3 regions of the Paraburkholderia sp. BL10I2N1 genome follow, and region 2 is predicted to be linked to each of the others. Evidence: predicted binding sites of a transcription regulator. Region 2 holds the regulator's gene; each other region holds the start of a gene.
What was found. The regulator FNR, encoded in region 2, switches genes on or off when oxygen is low (the NO sensors DNR and NnrR bind a similar motif). The targets are predictions, from matches to a motif close to TTGATNNNNATCAA.
Positions count from the first base shown of each region.

Region 1: B0G77_RS02435 (fatty acid desaturase) is a predicted target of FNR. The motif match lies at 5,195-5,208, and genes of this name have one in related genera.
Region 3: B0G77_RS22315 (cytochrome C) is a predicted target of FNR. The motif match lies at 5,018-5,031, and genes of this name have one in related genera.

Region 1 covers NZ_SNWA01000001.1:514,504-524,132, reverse strand. The annotation lists gene B0G77_RS02460 (hypothetical protein) at 47-259, opposite strand; gene B0G77_RS02455 (LacI family DNA-binding transcriptional regulator) at 447-1,484, shown strand; gene B0G77_RS02450 (sugar phosphate isomerase/epimerase) at 1,444-2,355, opposite strand; gene B0G77_RS02445 (FAD-dependent oxidoreductase) at 2,352-3,599, opposite strand; gene B0G77_RS02440 (non-heme iron oxygenase ferredoxin subunit) at 3,596-3,940, opposite strand; gene B0G77_RS02435 (fatty acid desaturase) at 3,987-5,075, opposite strand; gene B0G77_RS02430 (RNA-guided endonuclease TnpB family protein) at 5,546-6,976, shown strand; gene B0G77_RS02425 (IS110 family transposase) at 7,246-8,550, opposite strand; gene B0G77_RS02420 (phytanoyl-CoA dioxygenase family protein) at 8,800-9,594, shown strand.
Region 2 covers NZ_SNWA01000002.1:2,425,099-2,434,727, reverse strand. The annotation lists gene B0G77_RS33210 (universal stress protein) at 1-86, shown strand, start outside; partial or broken gene B0G77_RS33205 (universal stress protein) at 220-726, shown strand; partial or broken gene B0G77_RS33200 (universal stress protein) at 723-881, shown strand; gene B0G77_RS33195 (universal stress protein) at 998-1,474, opposite strand; partial or broken gene B0G77_RS33190 (response regulator transcription factor) at 1,720-2,366, shown strand; partial or broken gene B0G77_RS33185 (hypothetical protein) at 2,654-3,079, shown strand; gene fnr (fumarate/nitrate reduction transcriptional regulator Fnr) at 3,479-4,210, shown strand; gene B0G77_RS33175 (nitroreductase) at 4,742-5,671, shown strand; gene B0G77_RS33165 (cytochrome C) at 5,948-6,289, shown strand; gene B0G77_RS33160 (DUF3564 family protein) at 6,346-6,720, shown strand; partial or broken gene B0G77_RS44810 (hypothetical protein) at 6,765-7,204, shown strand; partial or broken gene B0G77_RS33150 (ABC transporter permease) at 7,279-7,649, opposite strand; gene B0G77_RS33145 (DUF2964 family protein) at 7,699-7,890, opposite strand; gene B0G77_RS45630 (universal stress protein) at 8,015-8,842, opposite strand; gene B0G77_RS33135 (potassium channel family protein) at 9,165-9,629, opposite strand, start outside.
Region 3 covers NZ_SNWA01000002.1:95,512-105,140, reverse strand. The annotation lists gene B0G77_RS22355 (hypothetical protein) at 1-541, opposite strand, end outside; partial or broken gene B0G77_RS44425 (alcohol dehydrogenase) at 757-903, opposite strand; gene B0G77_RS22345 (beta-ketoacyl-ACP reductase) at 954-1,697, opposite strand; gene B0G77_RS22340 (hypothetical protein) at 1,687-2,214, opposite strand; partial or broken gene B0G77_RS22335 (universal stress protein) at 2,427-3,266, shown strand; gene B0G77_RS22330 (universal stress protein) at 3,422-3,895, opposite strand; partial or broken gene B0G77_RS22325 (alcohol dehydrogenase) at 4,163-4,345, opposite strand; gene B0G77_RS22320 (DUF1488 domain-containing protein) at 4,458-4,733, opposite strand; gene B0G77_RS22315 (cytochrome C) at 5,124-5,429, shown strand; gene B0G77_RS22310 (DUF3564 family protein) at 5,524-5,826, shown strand; gene B0G77_RS45570 (universal stress protein) at 5,922-6,767, opposite strand; gene B0G77_RS22300 (LysR family transcriptional regulator) at 7,124-8,032, opposite strand; gene B0G77_RS22295 (hypothetical protein) at 8,097-8,342, opposite strand; gene B0G77_RS22290 (EAL domain-containing protein) at 8,721-9,629, shown strand, end outside.

The DNA of each region.
Region 1 (9,629 bases), on a different contig from region 2:
GCGCTCCGGCAGTGAACGTGACATCAGCAGCCGGCGTTGCCACGACCTAGAAGAGGCCGCTCTCCAGTTCGGTAAGACTCGCCCATTTGACGGCCTGCCAGAACGCGTTGGTCGCCGAGCCATGAGTCAGCATGACGATGTTGAGCGGCTCGGCGCTTTGCGCCGCGCTCGCCGTGAATATCGAACACGCGATGCATGCCGTGATCGCGAGCCTTGCAGCCAGCGGCCGCGCACGGACCCGGGTGGTGCTCTGCTTCATATCCTGTCTCCTTGTGTGCCTCGGGCGCGACAGCATCCGTGATGCAGGTGCGTGACGTCGTTCGGGCTGTTGCTGTCCCATTGGCTGGCCGGGGACATACGGCGGTGGCACAGCACAGCCCCGGCTTGATGGGCCGGTGCCGTGATGCAATCATCGTGTCATCGTCGATTTCTCAACCGTCAGGCTCATGCCCAACACTACCCGCCGCAAGACGAGCATGACCGATATTGCGAAGGCCGCCGGCGTCAGCGAGGCGACCGTCGACCGTGTGCTCAACGGCCGTGGCGGTGTGTCGCGTGAGAAAGAGATGAGCGTGCTGGAGTGGGCGCGCAAGCTGAAGATCGATCGCGCGCTCGAGTCGGTCTCGGTGCGGTGGCTGCGCATCGCGATTCTTCTGCAGCAGCCAGTTGCCCCGTACTACGTGTCGCTCAAGCAGGGTTTCGACGTGGCGCAAAAGACGTTCGAGGGGCAGCGGGTGATCTGCGCGGTCACTTACTTCGAGAGCCTCGAACCGGCGCGGGTGGTCGAGACCATCGAGCGGGCGACCCGCAAGGCCGATGCGCTCATCATCGTCGCGTACGAGCATCCCGACATTACGCACGCATTGCGGCAGGTCAGCCGCACGATGCCGGTCGTCACGCTCGCAAGCGATCTTCCAGGAACCGGGCGGCTCGCTTACGTGGGCATCGACAACCGTTGCGCCGGACGGGTGGCGGGCGAGCTGATGGGACGCTTTCTCGGCGACGCGGGAGGCAACGTGCTCGTGATGACGGGCATGCATGATTTCCTCGGCCATGAAGAACGCGAAAGCGGCTTTCGCTCCGTACTGCGGCGCCGCTTTCCGAACTGCGACATCGTGGAGACCGTAGAGAGCCGCGAGCAGTCGGTGATGACCGAGCGCCTCACCCGCGACGCCTTCCGGCGCTATCCCGATCTGCGCGGGATCTACAACATTTCAGTGGGCGATGAAGGCGTCGCTGCTGCGCTTGTCTCGCTCAACCGGGTTCGCTCGACGGTATTCATCGGTCACGAACTCAACGAGACTTCGCGGCGCCTGCTGATCGAAGGCACACTCGACGCCGTGCTCGACCAGAATCCGGCCGGCGAAGCGATGCGTTCCATCGAAATCATCCTGCGGCACTATCATCGCGATCCAGGGGTTGCGTTGCCTCAGCAGATTCCGGTCACCGTGCTGTTGCGCGAAAATCTTCCGCCTCTCGACTAGCTGCGCGCACAACTGTTTCTGCATGACCTTTTTCGTCACCGCTCACGTCGTTCCAGAGCGCGCGGATCCGGTCGCGCATCAGTAGCGATTCCGCCCAGCGGTCCGTCGTGTCGTTGCCATCGCGACCGATGATCGCGTACGGCTTCGGTCCCAGCTCGCACGTGAAGGTGAGCGAGTCGTCGGGGCCGGCGCGACGCCGCCACGATTCGAAGCCGTAACGCCACCAGTCGAAAAACAGGTCTACCCACATCTTGTGCGGCTCGAACGAGATCTCGATCTGCACCTGTTGGCGGCTCGCGACTCGCCCATGAAACGCCCACGAGTGATCGAGGATGCGGTGCATCGCGGCGTGGTTTTCGTCGGACACGGGCCACGCGAACTCGCGTCCCACCAGGTAGTGCGAGATGTCGCCGAGCAGCTTCATATCGGGGCGCGCATCGAGCAGATCCAGCGTGAAATACAGATCGGTCGTCATGCGGTCCCGATGCGTTTCGATGTACACCGGAAAATCCACCTGTTCCGCGAGCCGCGTCCAGCCATCGATGAGCTTCAGGCAGTCGTCGATGCGTCGCGGCCGTACGTCCGGTTGCAGATCGATGTGATGCGCGCCGAATTCGGTTGCAAGTTCGAGCACCGGTTGCAACTCGTCGACCCTACGCGGAAAGGCCTGCACTTCGATTTGCATGCCGTTTGCCGCGAGCTGGCGGCTCAGGCGGCGCGCTTCATCGCGTGACGTGTAGCTGCCGCTCACGCCGTTAAAACCTGCCTGCGCGATCAACTCGATGTTTTCTTCGAGTGAGCGCTCGCAGCCATCGGTGTGGCGACGCTCCATGGCCCATAGCGACTGATAGATGTCGAGGCGTTGTGTCATATCACCTCCGCGGCCAGCAGCGGCTTGAGCTTGACGTTGCGATCCGCGAGCAGCGCCGGTTCGATGCACGCACGTCGCGCGATCAGCGCTTGCGCCACGCGCACGTCGCGGGCAATGTCACCCACGTTGCCGACACCGCTTGCGCCGACCAGCACGCCGTCGCGATCGAGCGCGAAAAAGATCTTCGACGCCGCGCCGGTTTCGCGTACCGCCGTGGTGACGCCGAACGCGGGCATGCCTGCGATCTGGATCGTCATGTCGTACTGATCGGACCAGAACCACGGCACTTCCGAATACGTTTCGCCGCGCTCGAGCATGTTGCGCGCGACGATGCGCGCGTGGTCCTCGGCGTTCTTCCAGCATTCGAGGCGCATGCGCCGGCGAAACAGCCGATGTGGAAACGAGCAGACATCGCCTGCCGCAAAGATGTGCGGGTCGTTGGTGCGCAGCGTGTCGTCCACTGCGATGCCATCGGCGACGTCGATGCCGGCTGCTTCGGCGAGTTCCGTGCGCGGCTTCACGCCGATCCCGGCGATGACGCAATCGCACGCGATATCGGTGCCGTCCGCGAGCCTGACGCCGCTCACGCGGCGCTCGCCGAGGATCCGGTCGACCTGTACGGCAAAGCGTATGTCGACACCCATCTGTCGATGACGTTCGACGAGATATGCCGCAACAACCTCGGGCACGGCACGCATCAGCGCACGCGCCGCTGCTTCAATCACCACGACCTCGCAACCGCGTGTAATGGCGGTGGCAGCGACCTCCAGTCCGATAAATCCTGCACCGATAATCGCGATCCGCCGCCCGGGTGCCAGTTCGCCGGCAATCTCGCCTGCATCCGCAACGGTGCGCAGATAATGCACGCCGGCGAGCGTCGCGCCCGGCAAGGTCAGCCGGTGCGGTGCCGCGCCCGTCGCGATCAGCAGACGGTGATAGTCAACCCGGCGATCGTTTTGCAGCACTACCTGGCGCGCTGCGCGGTCGATATGTTGAACCGGCGCATCGACGCGCAGATCGATGCGCTGCTCGCGATAGAACGCCTCGTCGTAGAGCGCGCATTGCGCCGTGGTCTTTTGCCCAAGCAGCACCGCCTTGGAAAGCGGCGGGCGGTCATAGGGCGCTACCGCTTCATTGCCGAAGAGCGTGATGCCGCCGTCCCAGCCGTTGTCGCGCAACGCGTGGGCAGCGCGCGCGCCGCTCTGGCCGGCGCCGACGATCACCATCGCGGGAAGGCTTTTCATGACTGCTCCTGCGCCGGTACGCCGAGCAGCACCTGGCCGTCTTCAACGCGCACCGGGTACGTTTTCAGATGCACGCAGACCGGCGGACTTTTCGGTTTGCCGCTCGGGATATCGAAGCGTCCCTGATGCAGCGGGCACTCGATTTCGCGGTTCACCACAAAGCCATCGGCGAGATGGGCCTGCTCGTGCGTGCACCAGCCATCCGATGCGAAGTACCCTTCGGCGATCCGGTACACCGCGTAGCTTGCGCCCGCGTGATCGAAGCGGATCACGTCTTCTTCGTCGATGTCGCCGGTCGCGCAGGCCGCGACCCACTTCACATTGTTCGTTTCGATGCTCACGGGAGGCTCCCTGGGTGGCGGTCGTCTGGCAGTTTGCGGGCAGGCTTCAGACGTTCGACTGCGCAGTGAATGCGGCGCGTGGGGTGTCTGTCGAGTCCGTGGTGTCTTTAACCGGCAGTGTCCGTTCGATCACGTGGTACGGGTCGGAGCGCTGCGTCCAGAGGGCGGGCAGCATCTCACGATAAGCCGCATAGAGGCTGGAATACGCAGGCGGAAGCTGATGCCTGATGGCTTCGTGCAGACGCGGCAGCGCATGGAACGGCACCATCGGCAGCAGATGGTGTTCGAGGTGGTAGTTCATGTTGAGGTACAGAAAGCGGAACACCGGGTTGATATGGACCGTCCGGGTGTTCAGCCGGTGGTCCTTCACGTTGACCGCGAGCCCGGCGTGCTGGGTGAGACCCAGCAACTGATGCAGCCAGCCGCCGTAAAAACGTGGCGTCCAGATGAACATCAGCGGCAGGAAACTGTGCATCGCAATGGCCAGACCGATCGTGAGAACGATCACCGCCAGATAGATGCGGCACGACCAGATCATCCTGGGCTTTTCGGTGGCGGGCAGAAATGCGTCGGTGGATGCATCGACCCGGCCGAACGCGTGGCGCACGATCTTGGCGATCTCCAGCGAGCAGCCCACCAGTCCGAAGAAGTCGACGACGATGGGCCAGACCTTCGTCGGTCGCGCGACCTGAATCTCCGGATCGCGCTCCTGAAAGTAGGTATGCGTGTGATGTCGCGCGTGGCTCCAGCGCCACCAGTAGCCCTCGCGGATCGTCATGAACGACGACAGGTGATAGAAGGCCTCGTTGGCCCAGCGGCTCTTGAACGGGGTGCCGTGCGCGAGTTCGTGCCAGCGTGCGTCGCTCGACGAGTAGATTGTGCCGTAGGCAAAGAACGCCGGAACGGTCCACCACGTTCCCCATGTCATCGCCGCCACCGCGCCGGAGGCGAGCAGCAGGGCGAGCCACAGGCCGAAGTTGCGCCACCCCTCGGCATCGCTGCGCTTCATCAACTCCTTGAGCACGGTGCGCGGGATGGCTGGCTGATACCACTGCTGGCCGATACCGTCGCCAAAGGCCTGGTCGCCGGCGCTCTGCGTGGTCGCGCCGCCGTCGACGCGGGAAGTCGAGGACATGGGGTGTCTCCAGCTTATAGGGGGTGTTTGCGAGCTTCCCGTCAGCAAGGTGTTGCAGGCGGGCCAGTCGTTGCGACAAAGGTAGATGATGGGAGCCGCGTGTACACGCCAAAAAATGATGGATTTCCATCAAGCCACACGGCCGGCCGCGCCAGGTAAGGCGTCCGAAATGGAAAATAAATTCCATGCAAAAATGCCTGTGCAATTAATTCTGCATTAAAGCCGGCTCATCTTCTATGCTTGATCAGAAAGCGCGTCAAACCCCGTCCTTCAGAGGTTGTCGCAAAAGGGTACGCAGGCAAACGCGCCGGCTTTTCACGCCCTGACAATTCAAGCACTTATAGAGCTGAATTGTTTCGCTTTGCACGTTTTGCGACAGCCTCTTCAGGGCGGGGAAGGAAAGCGCGCGAACCGCAGGTTCGCCTCTTCGGCGGTTGCGAGCCCACGACGCTTGACATGGTACTGTATGGATGTACAGTGTTGATATGTCCTCTAAACTTCAATCCGGTGTTCGATTCAGGGCCTACCCCGAGGCTGGGGAGGCAGCCATGCTCAGGCGCTGGACTGGATGTCAGCGGACGATCTACAACGGCAAGGTCAGCGAGGATCGCCTCTTTGCGGCGCAACGTCGGCTCGAACTTGCATCGGGCAAGACGGATGTGCGCACACCGCTGGACCAGCAGTATGCGCAGTTCAAGGATCGGGAGCTGACGCCGTGGCTCTACGAGGTGCCCAGCCAGATCCTGCGCAACGGCGCGGTGCGCTGGATGACGGCCAGACAACGGCAACTGAAGGGACTCGGTCGTGCGCCGCGGCGTCGAACCCGCAGAGACTTCAACACGGTTGTCATTACCCAGGAACTGTTCCGGTTCATCGATACCGGACACGGCGTCGTGATCGAGCTTGGCACCAAGGCAAAGCCGCTTGGGCAACTGCCCTTCAAGGCGCACCGTCCGTATGGTCTGCCGAACACGATCGTGGTACGCGAGAGTGCGGGCCAGTGGTTCGTGAGCTTCTGCTATGAGCATACGAGCCCGTTCATCCTGCGCGAGCCGCACGAGCTGGCGTACGAACTGAACCGTCTCGATGATGAAGCAATCGGGCAGGTGACGCTGGGCCTCGACCGCAATGTGCGGGACAACTGCATCGCCTCGAGCGATGGCAGGCAGTTCAGGCCCGATGCGATCGCGCTCGAACGGATGCGCCGCAAGGACGTCGGCGCGAAACGCTACCAGCGACGGATTGCGCGTGCCAGGAAGGGCTCGGCCAACCGCCGCAAGCTGGTCGCGCGGCTCGTCCGCAAGAAGGCGTATGCGCCGTGTGCGCGCAATGACTTCGCGCACAAGGTCAGCCACGCGCTCGCGAGCTCCGACGCCCGGTTCTTCGTGCTCGAGGACCTGAAGATCCAGGGCATGACGCGAGCGCCGAAGGCGCGGCTCGAGCAAGCGACGGGCAAGTGGCTTCGCAACGGCGCCCGTGCAAAGGCGGGGCTGAACCGGTCGATTCTGCAATCGTGCTGGGGCTCGATCCATCGCTACCTGGCCTACAAGGCAGCACGACGCAACAAGCTGGTCGGGCTGGTGCCGGCGGCAAACACCAGTCGCGAATGTTCCCGCTGTGGGCACATTCACCCGGACAATCGCAAGGATGCGCGGTTTGTCTGTCAACGCTGTGGTTTCGAGGCGCACGCCGATGACAATGCCTCCTGCAACATCAGGACGAGAGGCATTGGGCGGCTGCGCCACGGCGAATACGAAGCCGTCAAAACCCGCAAGCGCGTCGCGCCAGTCAGGCGCAAGGAATCGAACACGACCGGCGGGCGGCCGGCGCATGCCTGCGAGGGCGAAAGCCCTCGTCCAGAACATCGGATAGAGCGGACACAAGACCTGGTGGCTGCGTAAAGCGGTTCATCGGGCATTCTGCGATGAAGCAGGAAAAAGATCCTCTTGCGGCTTGGAGAGGAAGCCCCGGCATTCATGCCGGGGAGCCGTCACCGGAACGCGACAGCAGTTCGCGTACACCCATTCGCGTACACCCAGGAAGACAGGTGTGAACAGTGTCGAAGCCGGTTCGGTCACACCGGAAGTCATCGTCGAAGCCTTGATGCGTGGCCCTGGCGCCATCCGCATTCGCGGGCTCTTTTTCCATGAACCTCCCGCGTCCATGGTTTTCATGCCGTTGCGTGATCAACGGTCGATAGCGGAACGAGTTCGCGTCCCAATTCCTTTGCAAGCCGCTTCAGAGCGCGTTCCTTGCTCTTGCGTACCTGCTCCTCATAGCGCGCGAGCCCCTGCTCGACATAGTCATCTCCCTTCACCATCACGCGCCAGAACCAGCCAGCCAGTTTGCGCGCCAGCGCCTTGGTCGCGATGAGACCGCCGCGACGCGCGGCAAGGCGCCGGTAAAAGCCTCCGAGCGCGATGTCCTTACTGCGCACCAGACTCTGCGCCATCATGCAAAACAGTTGGCCTGTGCGATTACGCCCGCGCCGCACGCCTTTCTTGCGTTTGCCGCTGTCGTGGCTACCCGGCGCCAGCCCGGCCCATGCGGTGAAATGTTTCTCGGTGGGCCAGATGCTCAGGTCGATGCCGACTTCGCCGATCAGTTGCAGCACGCCGTACTCTGACAGCGCGGGCAGCCTGGTCAGATCGCGTCCGCCGCACATCTGGGCGAGTATTTCCCGCAGCCGGGTGATATGCGGGGCGTTGACACCCGTTTGTCTGGTGGATCTGGGCAACGGCGGCGGTGCCTCGTCATGGGGTGGCAGCACGGCTGCAATGCGTCGGTCACAGTCGGCGATGAGCTTCTGGTAGTGGTCCCAGGATTGCAACGCCTGTTCCAGCAAAAAGAGGTGCTCGTCGGCCCAGGTGCCGCGCAAGGCCTCGATGACAGCCTGCTCTTTCCGGCGCCGGATCTGCACGGCACACAGGGCGGCAAGTGCCTCGGGAGAGCGTTCTCCGGCCACGATCGCGCGGACCACGGCCAGGCCACTGACACCGCTCAGGGAAGCAATCACGTCGTGCAGCTTGATATTCATCCGGTCGAAGGCTTTCTGCATCAGTTGCACACAACTGGCAGCCGATGCGACATGATCGGCACGCAGGCGCAGGTAGTCCTGCAACCGGCGGATGTCGGCCGCAGGCACGAAACCGGCGTGCAGCAACCCATGCATATGGAGGGTGGCCCCCCACTGGCTGTCTGCCATGTCAGTCTTGCGTCCGGGCAGATTGCGGGTCTGCCGGCCGTTAACCATGCGCACCTCCAGACCTGCGGCCTCAAGCAGCCCGTAAAGGGGCAGCCAGTAAACGCCGGTCGCTTCCATCGCGACCGAATGGACACCTTCTGACAGCAGCCAGTCACGCAGCGCGTGAAGCTGTGAGGTCACGGTACCGAACACTTTCGGCGTATCACCACCCACCGAGACATGCATGTGTTCGCTGCCCACGTCCACGAACGCGGCGAGCGGATCCAGCAAAGGAAGCTTGTTGTCTGACATGGGAGCTCCGAATCTGCGAATCACAATGCGCACCGCAGCACCGACCCGGCCGCGTCACAGGGATACCAAATCTTTCCAACGGGAAGCAAAGCTCACCAGAATGTGCGACTGACAGCGACCAGAGCTAGTCTTTAGTACAGGCAATCGAATAGGCGATGCACTACAGCTGGAATCAGCCACGCTGTCGGCGCTACGGCGCGTGGCATAACGATACCCGGTTCATGGTCCGTGTGCGGTTTTTGCCAAAAAACTGGCCGCTTTAGTGAAAGCCAGATTGCGGACGCGCGGCGCACGGTGATGTCGCATTCGGAGGATCGCGCGCAGACCGTGACGCATTTCCAGGGAGAGGCGGCTGCCGAGCAGCGTCTGCATCTGCAGCGGCGCGTATGGAATCTCCTCGCGAAGGGCAGCGTGTTTTCCGAAATGGCCGAAGAGCCGCTCATTGTCGAGGCGATGCGGCTTTTTCTCGGCTCCGGCTTTATCATGGGGTCGATTGCGGCCAACCGGATTCTGCCGGATGGTCCCGGGCAGGAGCCGCACATCGACTATCCGTATTGGGACTACCACCAGCCGGACACCTTTCCGGCCGGCATCAACACGTCGTTTCCCCTTAACGCCCAGGTGACTATCCCGCTGGATCCCTTCACCGTGCAGACGGGCGCGACCGCTTTTGTCCCGCACACGCAGCACGAACTGCGCTATCCGGGCGAGGCCGACCGGTTCTTCGAACGGTGCGAGCGTATGGAGGCGGATCCGGGCGACGCCATCGTGTTTTTCGGTGCAACCTGGCATTGCGCGATGCCCAATCGAAGCGCCCAGGATCGCAGTGCGGTGCTGATCCAGTACCTGCCGAAGTTCGTGAAGCCGATGGAAGATCTGCGCGCGATGGTGGGCGATGCGTTCGTGAACGGAGCGAGCCCGACAATGCGGCAACTGCTTGGGCTGGATTATCCGTATCCGCAGAATCTCGATGAGATTGCCGTAGCGACGAATGCCGAAGGTAGAAAAAACGCGATGCGCTGATCTCTGGATGATTCGCTCAGAGTTCGAGCATCGCG
Region 2 (9,629 bases):
ACGCCCGCTGGCAGGAACTGGTGATGGGCGGCGCGACCCGCTCGGTGCTGAAGTCGATGACGGTGCCCACGCTGATGTCGCACTGACACGCCTCAAGCGAACGCGAACGCTGCCCGTTCTGGACGCTGGTTCGTCGAACCGCTTGAACCAGATCAGCACAGGACGGCCGTTCGCTACCCATGATGGATTCACATACAGCTCATCCCGGCGAGGCACGCCATGTACAGAAACATTCTGGCTCCCATCGATGGCAGCGAACCATCCGTCCTGGCTTTCTCTGCTGCCCTGAAGCTGGCCCGGGAGACGGGCGCGGCGGTATAGCCGCTTTACGTCGTCGATGTCCCATTGATGACCTACGACGTGCCGGGCTACGACCCGTCGTATGCACGCGACGCCCTGTTTCAGTAAGGCACGCATGTGACGAAAGAAGCACTTGCCCGGATGAAACGCGAAGGCGTGACTGGGACGCCGCGGATCATCGAGGTCGAACAAGTCGGCGGCGACATCGCGCGGCACATTCTGCGGGCCGCCTCCGACCTGCACACCGATCTCGTCGTGATAGCCACGCACGGTCGCCGCGGTGTTCAGCGGTTTGTGCTCGGCAGCGTCGCGGAGCGCTTTCTGCGCATTGCGCACTGCCCTGTCCTTTTGGTACCGGCGCATTGCACGCCCACGGCAGATGCCGACAGCGACGCGGCTGCCGTCGCGGCGAAGGAGCTGTCATGAACTACCGGACGCTCCTCGTTCATCTCGACGACAGCAGTCACAGCGACGCACGCGTCGAATTCGCGCTCGATCTGGCACGTAAGGACGACGCGCACCTGATCCGCCGCTATGCCTTTTGCCGCCAGGACCTGGTCAGGCCGGTCTTCACCAAGGAACCAGGTGCGAGAGCCTGCGCCTCGCGATCATCGATGAGCGCAAAAGACGGGCATCTCTCTTTGATTTAGCTGACGCGTCTTTTAAAGACGCGCCACATTGAGTTCCGCTCGCAGTCTTACAGACCTGAAGGGATCGGCTCGACGTCCGGATCGTGCCGGACGAGCAATACGGGCAGATCAGTCGTCCGGACGAAAGACTCGGCAACACTACCCATAAGCGTCCGCCGCCAGCCGCGGCGTCCGTGGGTGCCCATCACGACGAGATCGGCCTCGCATTCGTCGGCCGCGCGGCTGAGAACGCCGGCGATGTCTTCGCCCCAGGAATCGATCACACGGGCGACGCCGCGTACGTGAGCTTGCCGGAAGCATTCGTCTGCGTCCTGGAGCGCCGCCGTTGCTGCGTCGGTTGCCACGGTGCCGGTCGGCAGTACGTCGACAAAAGCGGGGCCGAGATCTGTAAGTTGAGTTGCGTGCGGCACGACGCAAATAGCCGTCACCGTGGCATCTGCCGCCTGCGCCAGCTTCACCGCTTCCTCGAGCGCAAGCTGCGCAGCCGGACTGCCGTCGATTGCGGCGAAGATTCGCTTGTACATGAACGCCTCCTGGACTCGCGCCCTTTTCCCATGATGGCGAGGCCGTCGCGGCCCTGCCCGAGCACTCAGTCTGCCGTGCAGCATCGACGTGACGTTTGACAAGAATCAACCGCTGCTCTGGTTGTCATTGGATGTCGCGGGCGCACGCCAGATGCATCCCGTACCGGCAGCAGACGCCTGAAGGGGGCAGAATTGGAACGACCATGCCACAATTGGGGTCGCGCAACGGGCGAAGGGGCTCAACCATGACAAAGGTGCTGATAGCCGACGACCACACGCTGGTGCGCGATGGCCTGCGGCATATCCTGCAGAATGCAAGCGGCTTCGAAGTGATCGGTGAGGCGAACGATGGAACGAGCACGATCGCACTGATTCGCGATATGGAAGCCCACGTGCTGGTACTCGATCTGTCGATGCCCGGCCGCAACGGCGTCGAGCTCATCAAGCAGATCAAGGACGAAAAGCCTGCCTTGCGCATCCTCGTGCTGACCATGCATGCGGAACAGCAATATGCGGTACGCGCGTTCAAGGCCGGCGCATCCGGCTATCTGACGAAGGAAAGCGCCAGCGCCGAACTGGTCTCGGCGGTCACCAAGGTCGTGAGCGGTGGCATTTACGTCAGCCTTGCGATGGCGGAGCAGTTCGCGCAGAGTCTGAACGAACCGGTCGATACGTTGCCGCATCAGCGTCTGTCAGACCGCGAATTCGACGATTTCCGACGCATTGCGGCTGGCCAGACGATCTCCGAAATCGCCCAGGAGCCGTGTGTCAGCGCGAAGACGGTCAGCACCTACAAGACGCGCATCCTTGAAAAGATGCAGATGCCGCACGAAGCCGCGCTTGTGCGCTACGCGCTGCGACACAGCTTTTTGGTGACGAGGACGAGATCTGACCGGGGCGCCGTTCTGCTTCCGTTTTCTGCGACACGGAGAAGTGGCACACACCCGCCTGATTCGACAGAGGTCATGGCAAGGTTCTTACGCTTCATGCTGCATGCAGGTCAGCCTTCGTTTGTAAAAGCGCCCTGCCGCACGTCAGAAATTCCCTACTTCACATCAGCAGATCCTACGCGATTCTCCGTGAACGCTAATTTCGCATGACCTGCGCGTCGACAATACTGAAATCGACAGCCAGCCAGATTCGATGTCAATGGCCGGTAGACAACGCGGGAGACACCTCATGCGCCCTGTTCATTTTCTCACCAGGCAGGAAATCTTCGACCACGTAGTCGAACACCTTTTTGATCAGCGGCGCGCTGCGTTGCTCCCGAAGGGCGGCGCAGCATATCGGTGATCGTGCGGTGGGTGTCCGACTGGCAGCTTTACCCGTCCTGCCGACTACACCTCTTCGATGGAGGGGGTGCCGGTCCGGTACCTGATCGGGCCGGCACTCGGTCACCCCGCTGATATGGACGCCGGAATTACCGCGCTGCGCAAGGCGCTGTTGCGGACGAGGATCAACGTCTACGACGAATCTACCGTGACTCTGTTGAGCTGCCTGCAAAACGTCGATGACTTGTTCGGCGTCTGTGAATGGCACGACAGACTGCTGTCGATTGCCAGGGAATATGGATTGAGCGCCGAATTAATCCGTCGCGCGGCATAACTATCCGTGGTTTCAGAGGGTCGGGCTCGTCGTCGCGTAGGATTTTCCCTACACGTCTTCCGCGACGCCTACCTGAACTTCATACACGGACGATTTAATTTTGAGACAACACCGACCATACTGAAACGCATGACTTGCGACACAACCGATGCAACGCAGAAGGTCTTTCTGGTCGAAGACTCGCTCGCCATCCGGCACCGGATGATTTCGCGAAGCCTGCATGGCGATCAGAGCGCACGACATCTTCGACAAGACCAGCGAGTTCCTGCTGGCCCGCGACACGATCAAGAAATTTGCGCGCAAGCGGGCTCGCATGCGCCACTCAGGAAAGAGGAGCACATCATGTCTGACGTTGCCCAATACCCCGTCGCCGCGCCAGTTGTCCGGATCGCGCCGCCCATGCCGCGCGCCCTCAATGGAACGTCCTCTGCAACTGCGGTAAATCGGCCGACCTCGCGCTGCTCCAGTTGCGCCATGCGCGCCGTCTGCCTGCCGCAGGGCCTCTCGCCCCTTGACCTTCAGCGCCTCGACGCGATCATCTGCTCGACGCGCATGGTCAGGCAGGGAGAGGCGCTCTATCGCACGGGCGATGCTTTCCAGAGCATGTATGCGGTGCGTGCAGGGTCGTTCAAGACCGTCGTCATGCATCGCGACGGACGCGAGCAGGTGACCGGCTTTCATCTCGCGGGCGACGCACTCGGTCTGGATGGCGTGAGCACAGGCCATCACAGCTTCGATGCGATTGCCATCGAAGACAGCAACGTCTGCATCATCCCGTTTCACCTGCTCGAATCGTTGTGCCGGGAGGTCAAGGGAATCCAGCAGCACGTGCACCGGATGATGAGCAGCGAGATCGTCCGGGAATCCGTCCTGATGCTGCTGCTGGGCACGATGTCGGCCGAGCAGCGTGTCGCGGCCTTCCTGCTCAATCTTTCGACCCGGCTCAGGGCTCGCGGCTACTCGTCGGCGGAGTTCAACCTGCGGATGACGCGCGAGGAAATCGGCAGCTACCTCGGCATGAAACTCGAAACCGTCAGCCGCATGTTCTCGAAATTCCAGCGTGAGGGGCTGGTCGATGCGCGCGGCAAACAGATTCGCATCCTCAACCCTGACGGACTGGAGCGTGTCTGACCGGATGCGCCCTGTCACAAACGGCGACATGAGGTGGCAAGATGCGGAGCGTTCAGATGCGCTATCCGGACGACGGGACGGCCGCCCGTTTTTGCGTCACCTCAGCAACGTTCCCCTGGACGGCGCCGGATCGGATAATTCCATCTCGCCTGGCAGCGCCGGGCTGCCATCGAATACCATCGCACGCATCGCTCGTCTTACGTCGCCGGTTGACCTGCACAGAACTGGATCCCTCACCACCGGCGCGACAATGAGTGCGGTCGCGTGCAGTCGCAGGCGCCGATTTCAGCGCGAGACGGACGCCGTGCCTTGACCTGGGTCAGGTGTGTCGTGCCTCAATCTGACAGGATAAACCGGTTACCTGAAACTGATCGGCCTGGCTCTCAAGAGCGATCTGTCACAGGGTAGTCCGTCACGCGGGAGGCTTGAATGAAAACAACGCCCTACATGGCAGCATGATCCGTATCGGAACAGCAACTCGATCCACACGCCAGCCTTGAAGAGAAGCTGCGCTTTGCGTTGCGGTACGCCGTGCTCGCGCCGTCCAGCCACAATACGCAACCTTGGCATTTCATCGTCGACGGCGACGCTATCACGCTGTGTGCCGACCGCCTGCGCGCCCTGTCTGTCGTTGATCCGTTCGACCGCGAACTGATCATCAGCTGCGGCGCAGCGCTTTTCAATCTGCGCGCCGCATTGAGTCACCTGGGGCTTGCCTATGCCATCACTTTGTTCCCGTCGTCCGCCGATCCGGATGTCCTCGCGCATCTGAAGATCGTGCCCGACGGACATTGTGACGCCACGCTGGCGCCGCTATTCGAGGCGATTGCCAGGCGCGTCACCAACCGTGCGGCATTCTCCAGTGAACCCGTGTCGCCCGACGTCCAGCAAAGGCTGCGCGAAGCTGGCATGGCCGAGGGTGCCGACGTCATCTGCATCGATGCGGTGGGCGAGCGCGAGCGTATCGCCGAGCTCATCGCCGAAGCAGACCTCGTGCAGTTCCACGACCCACGCTTTCGACGTGAACTGGCGAGCTGGATTCACTCAAGCCGCCGCGAGGATGGTATGCCGGCGCTGTCGGCCGGCCTTCACGTGCTTCAGGACGTCGCGGCGCCGTTGGTCGCGCTGGCGATTCGCACGTTCGACCTGGGTGACGGAATGGCGGCGACGCACCGGTCGCTGGTTACGGGTTCGCCGCTCTTTCTGTGCCTTGCAACGGGCGTCGATGACGCGCCCGCGTGGCTGGCAGTCGGCCAGGCACTGGAGCGTGTGCTGCTGACAGCAGTTATTGAGGGATTGAGCGCCTCATATCTCAATCAACCGATCGAAGTCGATACCTTGCGCGACAGGCTACTCGCAACACCCGGTCTCGACACGATGCCACAACTGCTTCTGCGTATCGGTCGAGGAACGCCGGTGGAACATTCGCCACGCCGCCCGTTGGCGACCGTGATGTCGTAACGATGTGACCTGCTGGATGTTTATCCTGATCCGACGCCTCCCGCCCAGGCGCAATCTCCCACGCAAAAGCTGAAAAACCGCCATGCAGACGTACGGGCTTGCCGTCGGCTTTTTTCATCGTCTGCCTGACCACATGTTCGATCCTGGTCCGGTGCGCATCAAATGCGGTCAGCAGATCGCTCCTCCTCGCGCACAACAGTCTCATTGACATGTGTCAACGACACGGATCACGACTCCCGTACACTCGGTTCAAGACCTGTTCGGGGAGTGTGTTTCATGAACGCCCTTCAAAGCACCTGCGTCAACTTCGGTATCGTTAGCCTGCTCGTCGCGGCGAGCAACACGGTGCTGGCTCAATCTGAACCGTCGGCGCTGATTGACCAGCACCATTGCATGTTCTGCCACACCAATGACGCCCCTTTTCTTGCGCCCTCCTTCCAGCAGATCTCCGAACGCTATCGCAAGGCGCCGAACGCACGGGTCATGCTCGAAAACAAGCTGCGGCTCGGTGGCAAGGCCCATTGGGGCGATATCGCGATGCCCCTGCCGGCCGATCGCGGCGGACCGATAACGCCCGAGGACGCCCACACACTGATCATATGGGTACTGAGTCAATAACATCCTTGCCGCAGAGCAGAGTCATCGTGTGCAGCCCAAAGCGACTGGAGAACATCATGCGCATTACGGTCCATCTCGATACGTTTGACAGGGTCCATCCCTGCGCATATGCCATTCTCTGGCTCGATGACAAGACTCACAAATGGTCCCGCGAGGGTCACTTCGGCCTTGAGCTTCCCGAATGGGGCACCTGGTCGACCGACTCCGGCAACACGTTGATTCGCGCCCCGCACGACATGCGCTCCCTATGCATGCTCGACGGACTGGACATGCGCGGCGCAAGCGGACCATTCGAGGGCGAAACGGGCGCCGCGCACTGGCGCGGCGACGAAGGTCTGCTGCGCGCGGAGGGGCACTGGCATGTGCAGTGCATCGATCACGATCCGGCCGACGCTGAACATAGCGTATTTGCGGACGATGACCTCGGATAACCCACGCCAATCGTCCACACTTTCTGTCAAAGTGGGTTGATATTATGAGTCTGACTGTCAACCTTGACGGAGTCCGGCACGCGTACGGTCTCTGTTTCGTGCGCGCACCGTGGGCGTATTTCACCCGCCTGCCACTCCACCATCAATGCGGCGACCGCTGGGACCTGTCACCCTACGAAACGCACGCCGGTGAGCCATACGACGACAGCGCCGACCAGATCCTGAAGGTTGCTTTCGACGGACCGCTCTTCACCCCGACAAGGGCCGTGACGGCCAGGCATTCAGCGCCCTCGAGATCAATCGCGGCGATGTGCCGTGGCTGCGCACCGAAAGCTTCGTCGGCGGCCCACCTATTCATATCCCGGCCGGTGCGACGCTTGACTCGTTTCTGGAATCCGTTGAACTGTCGGGTGGGCACGTATTCGCTCCGCTGGGCTGGGGCGATCTGGCGCTTGCGCCGTGGCTTCGCAACGTTGGATCTTGATGTACGGATGACCCGAATTGCAGAGGTGCCGTATTGGTCGCCCCAAGGTCATCCCAGCATCCGTTTCTCGCCACTACGCCGCGATGGTCATTCAACTCGAAGTCCGTGCCGAGCGTCGGATTGTGCAGCTTAACGAATTCCGTGTCGTCGATCACGATGAAGCCGTTTTCGGCGTAGATGTCCTCGATGCGCCCTGTTTCATCTTCGGCCAGCCGAACAGGCTTGCGTCGTCGAGCCCAATGATGGTCACTGCCTGATAGGTGCCGTCGCGCAGCTTGACAAGCGCGGCACCTGAATAAAGCGGCACTGCATATTTGACGCCGTCGATGCTGCGCACCGCATCGAGCACATAGTCCGACATGCCGATGCTGCTGGCAATCGTCTGCACCGCCGGATCCATCACCCAGATGAGCAGCTTGAACGCGAGACGGAGAATGCCGTTCATGGCTTCAGTTTGCCAAAGGAAATGCGCGCGCGGCTTGCGCGGCGCGAACTCATGGCCGGTCCGTGGGCCGCGGATTGAGCATGAACGCAAGGCACGCCACACCAATGCCAGCGATGATCACGCCGTACCGCGTCAGACTATCCAAGTCGAACAGCAGGCCGCGAATCGCAGTCACCATCCCGCCCAGCGAGACAAATACGGCAACAGCTGCTATGACGATCCTGTGTTCCGCGCGTATCATGGTTTTCTCCTTTTCGGCGCTGCGGAACGCGCCGTATGCCGTGAGGAGAAGACTGAACTCGCGCCCCCGGATTCCATTTGACATAGGTCAGCCGTCGCACACGCTCCCGCCGCGCCCGTTCCATTTAAAGTGCTTGTCGTCCTTCCCGCACCAGCAGTACGGGGCACGTCGAAAATCTGACAAAGCGCTCGGCGACGCTACCGATCACCATTCGCCGGATGCGGCGCCGGCCGTGCGTGCCAAGCACGACGAGGTCTGCCCCGATACGTTCCAGCGTGCGTTGCAGACAACTGGCAACGTCCTCGGAGAGTCCCTCAGTCTCGACGATCTCTGCGTCGCCGGCGACGTCGTGCTGCGCCATCTGCGCGCGTGCATCTGCAAGTACGCGCTCGCCGTCGCTACGCATCGCCCTCGTCAACGCGAGCGGGTCATATTCGCCCGCATAGGCAAACGTCGTGGAACTCTCCAGCACATAAACTGCAGTGATCTTCCCCTGCGACACGGATGCCATACTAATGGCTTCCGCAAGCGCGCGCTTCGAGGATTCGCTACCATCCACTGCAACCAGCATATGGTCATACATGACGGTCTGCTCCATGTGATTAAAACGACCAGAAAAAACGCTCTGCGATATTCGCATATCCGGCGCGGGTGAGATTCCGGATCGCCCGATCCTCTGTTCGACAAGCCTGACCGCAGCGTCGAACGCCATGCGCAATGCGACATCGGAATCCTCGGCCAGGGAATGTTCGACGGGGATAAGATCGTTCGTGCGCGTGACCAGAATGAGGCGCACTTCGTACTGGCGATGCCCGGACCCCGCAGCGGTCGCTTCGATCGCCAGGTGGCAACCAGAGATATGCTTCGCGAAGCGCTCGAGCCGCACGAACTGCGCGCCCGCCTCAGCTTCGATTTGCGTCGACCCGGCAAACCCCAGATACGCTATCTGCATGCCGACTCCCATCAATCACCTCTCAGAAGCGTCCCGCCTCAAATCATCAAATTCCGAACTCGCCCGAGTACGCTTCACAACGCCCCTTGCGGCGTTATCCACCGGATGGACGGCGGCGGCACAACGCCAGGACCGAGCCGTTCATGAAACGCCGTCTGCCGGGCAAACCACCTCGCGGCGCGCAAATGAGCCAGCGTTCGCTGCAACAACCTGTCAAATCATCATCGGCGCATTTCTGTCTCGATTGTTGACGTGCGTCAAAAGCTGCGCGCTCGCGTAGCGGGCGCAGTATGAAAGGACGTTATTTCACTCTGCACGCTGTTCAGTCCGCCACATTGCGGTGATCCTTGTCAACGGACGAGCCACGTCGAATACCTGCTTCGCGCAGGTCGTGCACGTCCTTTCGCAGGGCGGCTATCTCGCTGTGGAGGTGTCTGATGTCGCGGTGCATTTCGCGCCGCAGCGCCTTCTCTTCCTGGCCCACAAACATGGCTGCGATGCTCGCAAACACCAGCGACAACATGCCATATCCAAGCAGCACAACGAAGGCGGCAAAAATGCGGGATGCCGGGGTCGTTGGTGCAATGTCCCCGTATCCAACCGTCGCACTGCTCTCGAATGCAAGCCACACACCCTCCGCATAGCTATGCACGCGCGGCTCCAGCCAGTAGAACACCGCCCCGGAGGCTGGGAGTAGAACCGCGGCGGCAACGAAGAGCCACAGCAATCGATTAGGCGAAAGAAAGTCACGTAATGAAAACACGATTCGCATTGCCACGACGCCCAT
Region 3 (9,629 bases), 2.3 Mb from region 2:
CGATGCTCTCCACGCCTTCGCGACGCCTTGGCACGTCAGTTTCGCTGTTGCGTTCGACATCGCCCGCATTCGACGGCTCCTGCTCTGAAACCGCTTCGACGTCGCTGTCCATCGCGACGGGCTCAGTCTCGTCGGCGACCGCGGCCGTTTCACCGGTCACGGCCGCTTCCGCCAGCGACATCCCGTCGCCGAACCAGGGAACCTCCGCGCTCAGCATCGCGACGTACTCGCTCCAGCCCTTCGGATTGTTTGCAAAAAGGGCCTGCTGTGCCGTCAGCGCCAGTTCCGCCCGGTTCAACTCCAGTTCCAGCAATTCCCGCGGCCAGGAGGCAAAGGCCCGGCTTGCACGCTGGACGAACTCGCGCGCCCGCATGCCGGGCGAGATCTGTGCAAGAAGCGTGAATCGGGCAAGGGATGCATTGGCGGAGATCAGTTCGTGCATGGTCCGAACGTCGTGGCCTTCATTCGCCACGCTCGCTATCGCTTCCAGCACGTCTCCCAGATGAAGCAAAAGGGCTCGCCTCTCATACGCGTCATTCATCTGCTCATCTCCGGCGTTTGTGCCAGCCACGTGCGTTCATGAATCAGGACATCAGGCTGCACTTTTGGCGAGGCGTGCCAGTGCAAGGTCGTCGGTCGACGTGATTCCATGACGCGTTTGCGGCAAGAGGTACTCTTTGACTGTCGTATCCCGTTTCGATCCTGAGGTTGACCGGGAAGGCCACACGCGTAACCGGCACGGCGCGGCGTCTCCGGCACCTGGATTACGACCTTCAACGCATGCGTATCCGCCGCGCGACCGAACGCATCGTAAGCGCTCCCCATTTCTTCCAGATGAAAGCGATGAGTGATCAGTTGCGTCGGATCAAGCCGGCCGGAACGGACCGTCTTCAGCATCGACGGCTCGCGCGCCACCTTGCCGGGGGACGCCACATCGACGATCTCATGCCTCATTACATATGCATGCCGCCGTTGATCGCAAAATCCGCGCCGGTGATGAATCCAGCGTCATCGGAACAAAGAAACGCGATCAGCGCGGCGATCTCGTCGGGCTGGCCGAGCCTGCCGACCGGAATCTGCGGCAGGATCTTCTTTTCCATGACGTCCTTCGGAACCGATTCAACCATCGACGTCGCCAGATAGCCGGGCGAGACCGTATTGACGGTCACACCATATTTCGCCACCTCGAGCGCCAGCGACTTCGTCATGCCATGGATGCCCGCCTTCGCGGCCGAATAGTTCGTCTGGCCGAACGCGCCGCGCGAACCATTCACCGACCCGATGTTGACGACCCGCCCGAAATGCCGCTCGATCATGCCGCCGATAAACGGCTTGGTCATGTTGAACAGCGCGTCCAGATCGGTGCGCAGAACGGCGTCCCAGTCGCTCTTCGTCATCTTGACGAAGGTCGAGTCGCGCGTGATGCCCGCGTTATTGATCAGCACATCGACGGCGCCGAAATCGTCCAGCACCTGCCGCGCGCCGCGCTCGCATGACCCGAAGTCCGTCACATCGATTTCGAAAGACCGGAAGTGGCGGCCGGCCTCGCGTTCGTGCGTGAGCCACGTCGCTATGTGGTCGTTGCGTGGTGAATGCGACATCGCGACAGTCATGCCGGCATCGTGCAGCCGGCGGCTGATGGCGGCGCCGAGTCCGCCCATGCCGCCCGTGACAAAAGCAACGCGTCTAGCCGACATGCTGCTCCCCCTTCTTCGCCCGCCCGCCCTCTGCGGCTGTCTGGGTCGGTTCGGCACCCTTGTTGCCTTCCGGCATCGCGCCCGGGGTCGTGCCCGTAATCGCCTGCTCGAAACGCTCCATCCACTCCCGTATCGGTGTGCCGGCCCCACTTACGTCGGCCGCCTTCTGGCACTGCGTGGTCCAGGCCGACTGCCAGCTTTGCAGCGCCTCACGCATCTCGTCGCCGAACGCGGTCTGGTTACGCACCGCGGAGCCCAGCGCCTCCTGCCAGATGCTGGTGCTGGCCGTCAGGTAATCCTGCCACATCGACTGGCACGCAGCGTTGTATTCGTTCAGGTCTTTGGATCGGCTCGAGGCTTCCTGCAGTTTCCTGATCGCAGCGAGGTCACGATTGATCCGCTGCGTCTGGAACGCGCACGCATCGCGGCGGCCCTCCAGCCCGAAGGTGACCATCCGTAGCGCCAGGTCGAGATTCGCGCGATAGATATCGAATGAAGTGTTGAGTTCAGTCGCCATGATGAGCTCCTTTCAACGGCGAGAAAGTCGCGGGGTTCCGACAACAGCAGTTCCTGACCAGTGTAGTCCAACCTTGGCCCGGCTCATTGACTTCCATCAAGCAGCGTTCCGCCAGCGGGCGGTTGATCTGTGTCAAGCCTTGCAACTGCGGTCCTCATAGACTCCAGATGACGTCGATTCCCATCATCCTGTTCATTACCGGAGTTGCCGCAATGAGCTACAAAAGCATCGCTGTTCATCTCGACACAAGTCGGTGTGCCCATCCGCGACTCGAATTCGCCCTGCAGATCGCAAAGCGCTTCGACGCGCATCTCACAGGGATATTCGCGGTCTTCACGCCCGATCCGCGCTCGTTCTATGTCATGGCGGGCACGGCTGCGTAGTACCCCGATCACGAAAGCCAGCGGCATGAGCGCCGCGCCGCGATCGAGCGCCTGTTTCGCGCCGAAACCGCGCGCGCAAAGATCGAGGCCGACTGGATCAGCACGGACGACTTCGCCAACGTCGCGGTTCCGCGCCTCGCGCGTTGCGCCGATCTCATCGTTGCCGGCCAGGACGACCCGGACGATCCCGACGCTTATGTCGGTGAGCATTTCCCCGAAGACCTGGTGATGTCGACCGGGCGTCCTGTGCTGGCCGTGCCATATACGGGCAGCTTTACGTCGACGGGCGCGCGCGTAACAGTGGCGTGGGACGGCAGCCGCGAAGCCACGCGTGCTGTCCACGACGCGCTACCGCTCATGAAGCACGCGAAACAGACGACGATCCTCACGGTCAACGGTGCGAAAGACGAGCGGCCCGGCAGCCGGATTCCTGGCACCGATATCGCGGCGGTCGTGGCGCGCCATGGGATCAAGGTCGAAGTCAGGGACATCACCGTGGCGCCGGACGCATCGATCGGCGAGGCCCTGCTGTCGCACGTGGCCGACGACGGAAGCGACCTGCTGGTGATGGGCGCGTACGGTCACGCCCGGTGGCAGGAACGGGTGATGGGCGGCGCGACCCGCAAAGTGCTGCAGTCGATGACCGTGCCGGTGCTGATGTCGCACTAGCTCCGCCGCAGGCACGCCGCCAAAGGGAGGCTTTGCGCGGAGCAAATCCCCGTGCAATTTCTGGCGCCCGGCTTCCGGGCGTTTCTTTTGCCAGCTTTTAATCCTGAGCCACCGGCAGGCAAGGCGAGCTTGACCGTCCTCTCTCGCCCAACCCCTTACAGGCCGGAAGGAATGTACTCGGCATCCGGATCGTGCCGCACCAGCAATACAGGCACCTCAGTCATCCGCACCAATGATTCCGCAACGCTCCCCAGCAGCATCCGGCGCCAGCCGCGCCGGCCATGCGTACCGATCACGATCAGGTCGGCCTCGCATTCGTCGGCCGCACGGCTCAGCACGCTGGCGACGTCTTCGCCCCAGGCGTCGACCGCGCGGGCGACGCCTTTCACGCGAGCCTGCCTGAAGCGTTCTTCCGCTTGTTCGAGCGCCGCCGTGGCTGCCTCGCTCGCCGCTGTGGTGGGCGGCTCGTCGACGAAACCGGCACCCACGTCCACGAGTTTCGCCGCATGCTGCACGACGCAAACAGCCGTCACCGTGGCGTCCGTCACCTGCGCCAGCTTCACGGCCTCGTCGAGCGCGCGCTGCGCGGATTCACTGCCGTCGATCGCGGTGAAGATTCGTTTGTACATGACCGCCTCCTGGGCTTACGCCCGCTCCTGTTGTTAGCGCGGATTCCAGCGCCGCATAAGGGAATTCTAGTCTGCGAGACGTCGAACGCCACAGGGTTGACCAGGATCAAGGCGGGCCACCCGTTCTGCACGGAAGCCGGCGAAATAGCGGGAAGCCAGACGAAAGGGCGACCCTCCCGCGCGCACGTTATATGCTTATACGCATTGGCAGGCCAGACCTAGCGAGGCAGAGTCAGACGAAAGCAGATCCGCGCCGAACCGCCACGGCGCACGGGTTATCGCTGCCGTGGGTACGACGTGCCGCTCGCCCCACAAAAATGCGTATGGAAACGACAGAATGTCGCTCATGTGAATTCCGCCGCACACGACGATGCCGCCCTTCGCCTCCGCCTTGAGCGCAACGGGCACCAGCGCGCCCACCGGGGCGAGGAGCAGCGCGGCGTCGAGTTGCCGTCGAATACCATCGCACGCATCGTTCACCTCCTGAACGGCCTGCCTTAACGGTTTGTCCGCACGCCAGAAAGGCGCTGCGCCAGCGTCCGCGGCCACCGACCTGGAAGATTCACTGGCAGAACCTGAAAAACCCGCTATGCAGAAGCACCGGCTTGCCTTCGACTTCCTTCAACATCCGCTCAGCCGAATGTTCGATTGCGGACCGGTGTGCTTCGAACGCGCTGAGCAGATCGTCCTCACGCAGCGACGCCGCGCCGAAATGATCTTCAAGCGCCTCTGCCGTCACGGCGCATTGAACCCGCTTGCCGTCCACCACAGCCGTAAAGGCAACCACCAGATCCCTCGCGCAATACTCTGGCATTTCCGGCGGAAAATGAATATGCATGACACTCGCCTCGCGCTATGCGTGGCCCTGTGACGCGGCAGCGGTTCGGCCCGGACACCGGCACGCTGCATGGCGAGGCCGCCGTCGCCACGCGCGACGTGCGCCTTCATACAGCATAGCCCGCCTGTGCTGCACTGCAAGACGTGGTACCGGGGCACGCTTGACCGGGATCAATCGCTCCTCGGCGCCAGATGATCTTGTGCCTGTCATGGGGTGCGCAGAGGGTCAGTTTCGGCCCGCAAGCGGCGCCCGCGCTGGCAGTAGGTGCATCCAGGTCGATCGCGTTGACATGGATCAACGACGCAATACACGCCGCCCGTACACTGAACGAAAACCTGTCCGGGAGTGTGTTTCGTGAGGGTCCTTCAAAGCACGTACGTCGCTTTCAGCATCGTCGGGTTGCTCGTCACCGCGAGCAACCCGGCGCCTGCTCAAACTGAACCAGCGGCGCTGATCGACAGTCATCGCTGCATGTTCTGCCACACGACCGACTCCCCGTTCCTCGCCCCGTCGTTCCAGCAGATCGCCGAGCGCTATCGCAAGGTGCCCAATGCGCGCCTCATGCTCGAAAACAAGCTGAGGCTCGGCGGCAAGGCGCATTGGGGCGACACGGCGATGCCGCTTCCCGCCGACCGCGGCGGCCCGATTACGCCTGAAGACACCCATACGCTGATCGTGTGGGTTCTGAGTCAGTGACATCACGGCCGCAGCCTGCCTGCGGGCACGGCAACTGGAGCAAGACCATGCGCATTACCGTTCATCTCGCGCGTACGCCATCCTCTGGGTGGATGTGGAGGCACATAAATGGTCCCGCGAGGGTCATGTCGGACTCGATCTGCCCGAATGGGGCGCGTGGATCGTGGACCACGGCAACACGTTCATCTGCGCGCCACACGACACGCGCCCCCTGTGCATACTCGACGGACTGGACATGAGCGGCCAGCATGGCCCATTCGAAGGTGAAACGGGGACGGCTGACTGGTGCGGCAACCAGGGGCCCGTGCACGAACAGGGACACTGGCACGTGCAATGCGTCGATCCGGACGCTGCCGTAGCGGAACACGGCGTGTTCGCGGACGACGACGTCGCATAACCGGCCCTGCCTGCAAAAAGGACGGCGTTTGACGCCAGGACTCAACGAGGTGTCTGCGCGTCAATGTCAACACGGTCCGGGGACTCTGTTTTGTCTCAAAGTGCCGGCTGCACTTCACGCACCAGCAGGACGGGGCACGTCGAGAACCTGACGAAACGCTCAGCGACGCTGCCAATCACCATGCGCCGCACGCCCCGCCTGCCATGCGTGCCGAGCACGACGAGATCGGCGCCGACACGTTGCGCCTCGCGCCGCAGGCAACTGGCGACGTCCTCGGAAAGACCGTCGGTCTCCACAACCTGCGCCGTACCCGCCACGCCCTGCCCGGCCATCAGCTTGCGAGCCTCCTCGAGCACCCGCTCGCCGTCGATCCGCAACGCCCTCGTCAAGGCAAGCGGGTCAAACTCGCCCGCATAGGCGAACGTCGTGGAGCTGTCCACGACGTAGACCGCCGTAACCTTGCCGTGCGCGAGCTGCGCCATGCGAATGGCTTCGCCCAGGGCGCGTTTCGAAGATTCGCTGCAGTCCAGTGCAACCAGGATATGTTCGTACATGTTGGTCTCCCCACGTTGGGTCAGACTAGCCAGCCGATCCGAAGATGCATCGCGGGACACGGGTCTGGCGGGCCTGTTCAGTGTGTCTGCCAGTCCGCCATCCGCGGACGGCTGTTCGAGCCATCGCACCGCTGCATCGAAGGCCGCGCGCAGCGCGACGCGCGGGTCCTCATCTGTGCAATGCTCGACCGGAATCAGATCATTCCCGCGCGTAATCAGGTCGAGCCTTGCATCGTAAAGACGGTTTCCCGAGCGGAAGCCACACGCTTCGATCGCGAGATGACAGCCCGAGATGAGCTTTCCGAAGCGCTCGAGGCGTACGAACTGCGCGCCGGCTTCGGCTTCGAGCTGGTTGGACCCGGCGAACCCGAGGTAGACAATCTGCATGCCGACGCCCATCGGTCACCTCGAACAAGTGTGCTGCTGCAAATCTCCCGACCGGCGTTGCCCGCGCGACGTAAAGGCCTGTGACGCCACACACCCTATGAATCGCCGGAAGCACCGACAGGCCCTGGCTGCGTTCGTTGGCTGCGATCGTTCGTCTGGGCGGTGGGCGCAATTGCGCTGCGCGCACGACGAAGGTGAAGCGCCTTCCCCGAAGAAAGCTTGCCGACGACGACGTCTCGCCAACCCGGGCCCGTAGCGTCATGATCGGTGCTTTCGCGCGCAACGACTTGACCTGCATCAAAGGCGGTTCGACTCGTGCCAACGCCGTGCGCAGGCTGGGAGATCGCGCCTGTCGCTCAGAGGCTCAGATCGGGATTGCGATGCGCCAGTTCGGTCACCCAATCGGTGAACGCGCGTACGCGCGAGCTCAGATGGCGGCGGTGCGGATAAACAATCGACAACGGAGTGGGCGGGGCGTGATAAGTCGTCAGGATTTCCGTCAATTCGCCGCGCGCGATCAGGTCGGCCACCATGAACCGCGACGGCTGGATGATGCCAAACCCATGCACGCCCGCTGAGATATAGACCGTCCCGTCGTTCACGGCGAGCGCGCCATCCAGCGATATCCTCACGATCTCGCCATTCACGTCGAATTCGAACGGAAACGTCTTGCCTGAGCGTGCGGACACGTAGTTGATCGCACGATGCTGCTTGAGGTCTTCGAGCGTGGCTGGCGTGCCGTGCTCTTCCAGATAGGCAGGCGACGCGCACGTGGTGATCCGCGCGCTGCCGATGCGACGCGCGACGAGGCTCGACTCTTCGAGCGCGCCCATCCGGATCACGCAGTCGACCCCGTCCTGAATCAGGTCGATGTTCCGGTCGGCCAGCCCCAGCCGCACGTCGATATGCGGATAGGTGCGGTAGAACTCGTCCAGCGCGGGCAGCAGCAGCGTTCTCGCGAGCGTGCCCGAGGTATCGACGCGAACCGTCCCGGTCGGGTTCTGCCGCTTGTTCGACAGCGACGACTCTGCATCCGCGAGTTCCGCGAGGACCCGGATGCAGCGTTCATAGTAAAGCGCGCCGTCTTCGGTGACGCTGACCTGCCGCGTAGTCCGGTTCAACAGGCGGACGCCCAGTTGTTGCTCAAGGCCCTGAATCAGCGTGCTCACCGATCCGCGAGGCAGGTCGAGCAGTTCCGCGGCTTTCGAAAAGCTGTTCGTCTCGACTACGCGTGTGAAAACTTCAATCGCCTGCAGGCGGTCCATACAGGTGTTCTCCCCAGGTGTTCCCCGTTAGTCATGTCTGAAGCTGAAGCGTGCGGACGTGACGCTATAACAGGTTGTAGCGACTGCGCAAATCGTTGATGACCTTCGAAGCGGCCGGCATGACGATCTCCCTGACGTTCGCACTCTTGCTGTCGCCATGCAGATAGTCGATGTCCCAGTTGCAGCCCCCTTCGTCTTCGATATGTTCCTGGATGGCGGTAGGACTCCAGCCGGTCGTATCCGGATTGTCCGCGAGTGCCCGTGAAACGATCTGCATCAACTCCTGCTCAGTTCTGAGTTCACGCGTCATGTCGACCTCCGTCGCAATGTGCGCAGGACCGCCGCGCCTTCGGGCGGGGCGCCGGTCGGGCGAGCCCCAGCAATTCCACGGGTTCACGGACCGAGCGGCGCAGTCATCCGGGCCCATCCCATCTTACGCCTGGTTTTTTTGCGGCCACGCCGGCGACGCGACGGCCGCTTTCAGCGCGTTGATCAGATCCAGCAGCCCATATCGCCGGGCCGCAGCGAATGCACCACACACAATATGCGCCCGGTCCAGGCCAATGGACTCGGGTCGATGTTCGCACAGCCCCGCGCCCCGGCGGGGCCGCCCCTTCAAGTTCCCGTGAGAACTGCCGATATAGCACGGTGACACTAAACTCATCCGGGAACGCACAAGGGTTGGCTGATGGGGAACTCATTGCGGTCATCCAGCAGGTCGGGCGAACTGTCCATTGACGGTTCGATCCGTGAGGCGCAGGGCGCCAGCAACGGTCGCCCATGGGCGTGGTATCGGGCCGGCGAGCAGCTCGATCTTGCCAGCACGAGTGACACGCCGCTCGACTGGCCCGACACTCTCGCGGAAGACGCACTCGCTGCGATGTGCGCCTCGCGTGGCTGGTGCGCATGGCCGACCGGCCGGGGCGAAACGGTGCTCGGCTGGCTGCTCGCGCCGGCCGGATACGCAGGTGACGAAACCCTGGCGGAACTCGCCCGCGTCATCGGCGAGCGAGTTCAGGCCCACGCGCTCGCCCGCGCGCAGAACGTGCAGCGCGTGCTGTACGACATCGCCTACCTCGCCAGTTCGATCCGGGAGCGGGCGGCCTTTCTGCATGCCATTCACGAACGTCTCGGCACGCTGATCGACGCCGAAAACTTCTATCTGGCGCTTTTCGATCGCGCGAAAGGAGTCGTCAACTTCCCCTATTACGTCGACGTGATCGACACGGAATCCGTGGACACCGATCACGCCCACCTGGTCGATCCCGCCAGGTTATCGCTCACCGGTTACGTGCTGACGACCGGTCAGCCGCTCCTGATCGATGCTGCAGGCATTGCACAAGCCGAAGAAAACGGGGTCTTTTTCTGCGTCGGCCCTCGCCCCGAGTTCTGGATGGGAGCGCCGCTGAAAAACGCGTCGGACGAAGTATTCGGCATGGTGACGATGCAGGTCTACGACGTCTCGCGAATTTACAGCGCCGAAGATCGGGCGCTCTTTCTGGTCGTGGCGCGCCACGTGGCGATGGCGCTCGACCGGATCCTGCATCGCGTCGATCTGGAAAAGCAGGTCGCGCTGCGCACGGCCGAGCTGTCGCAG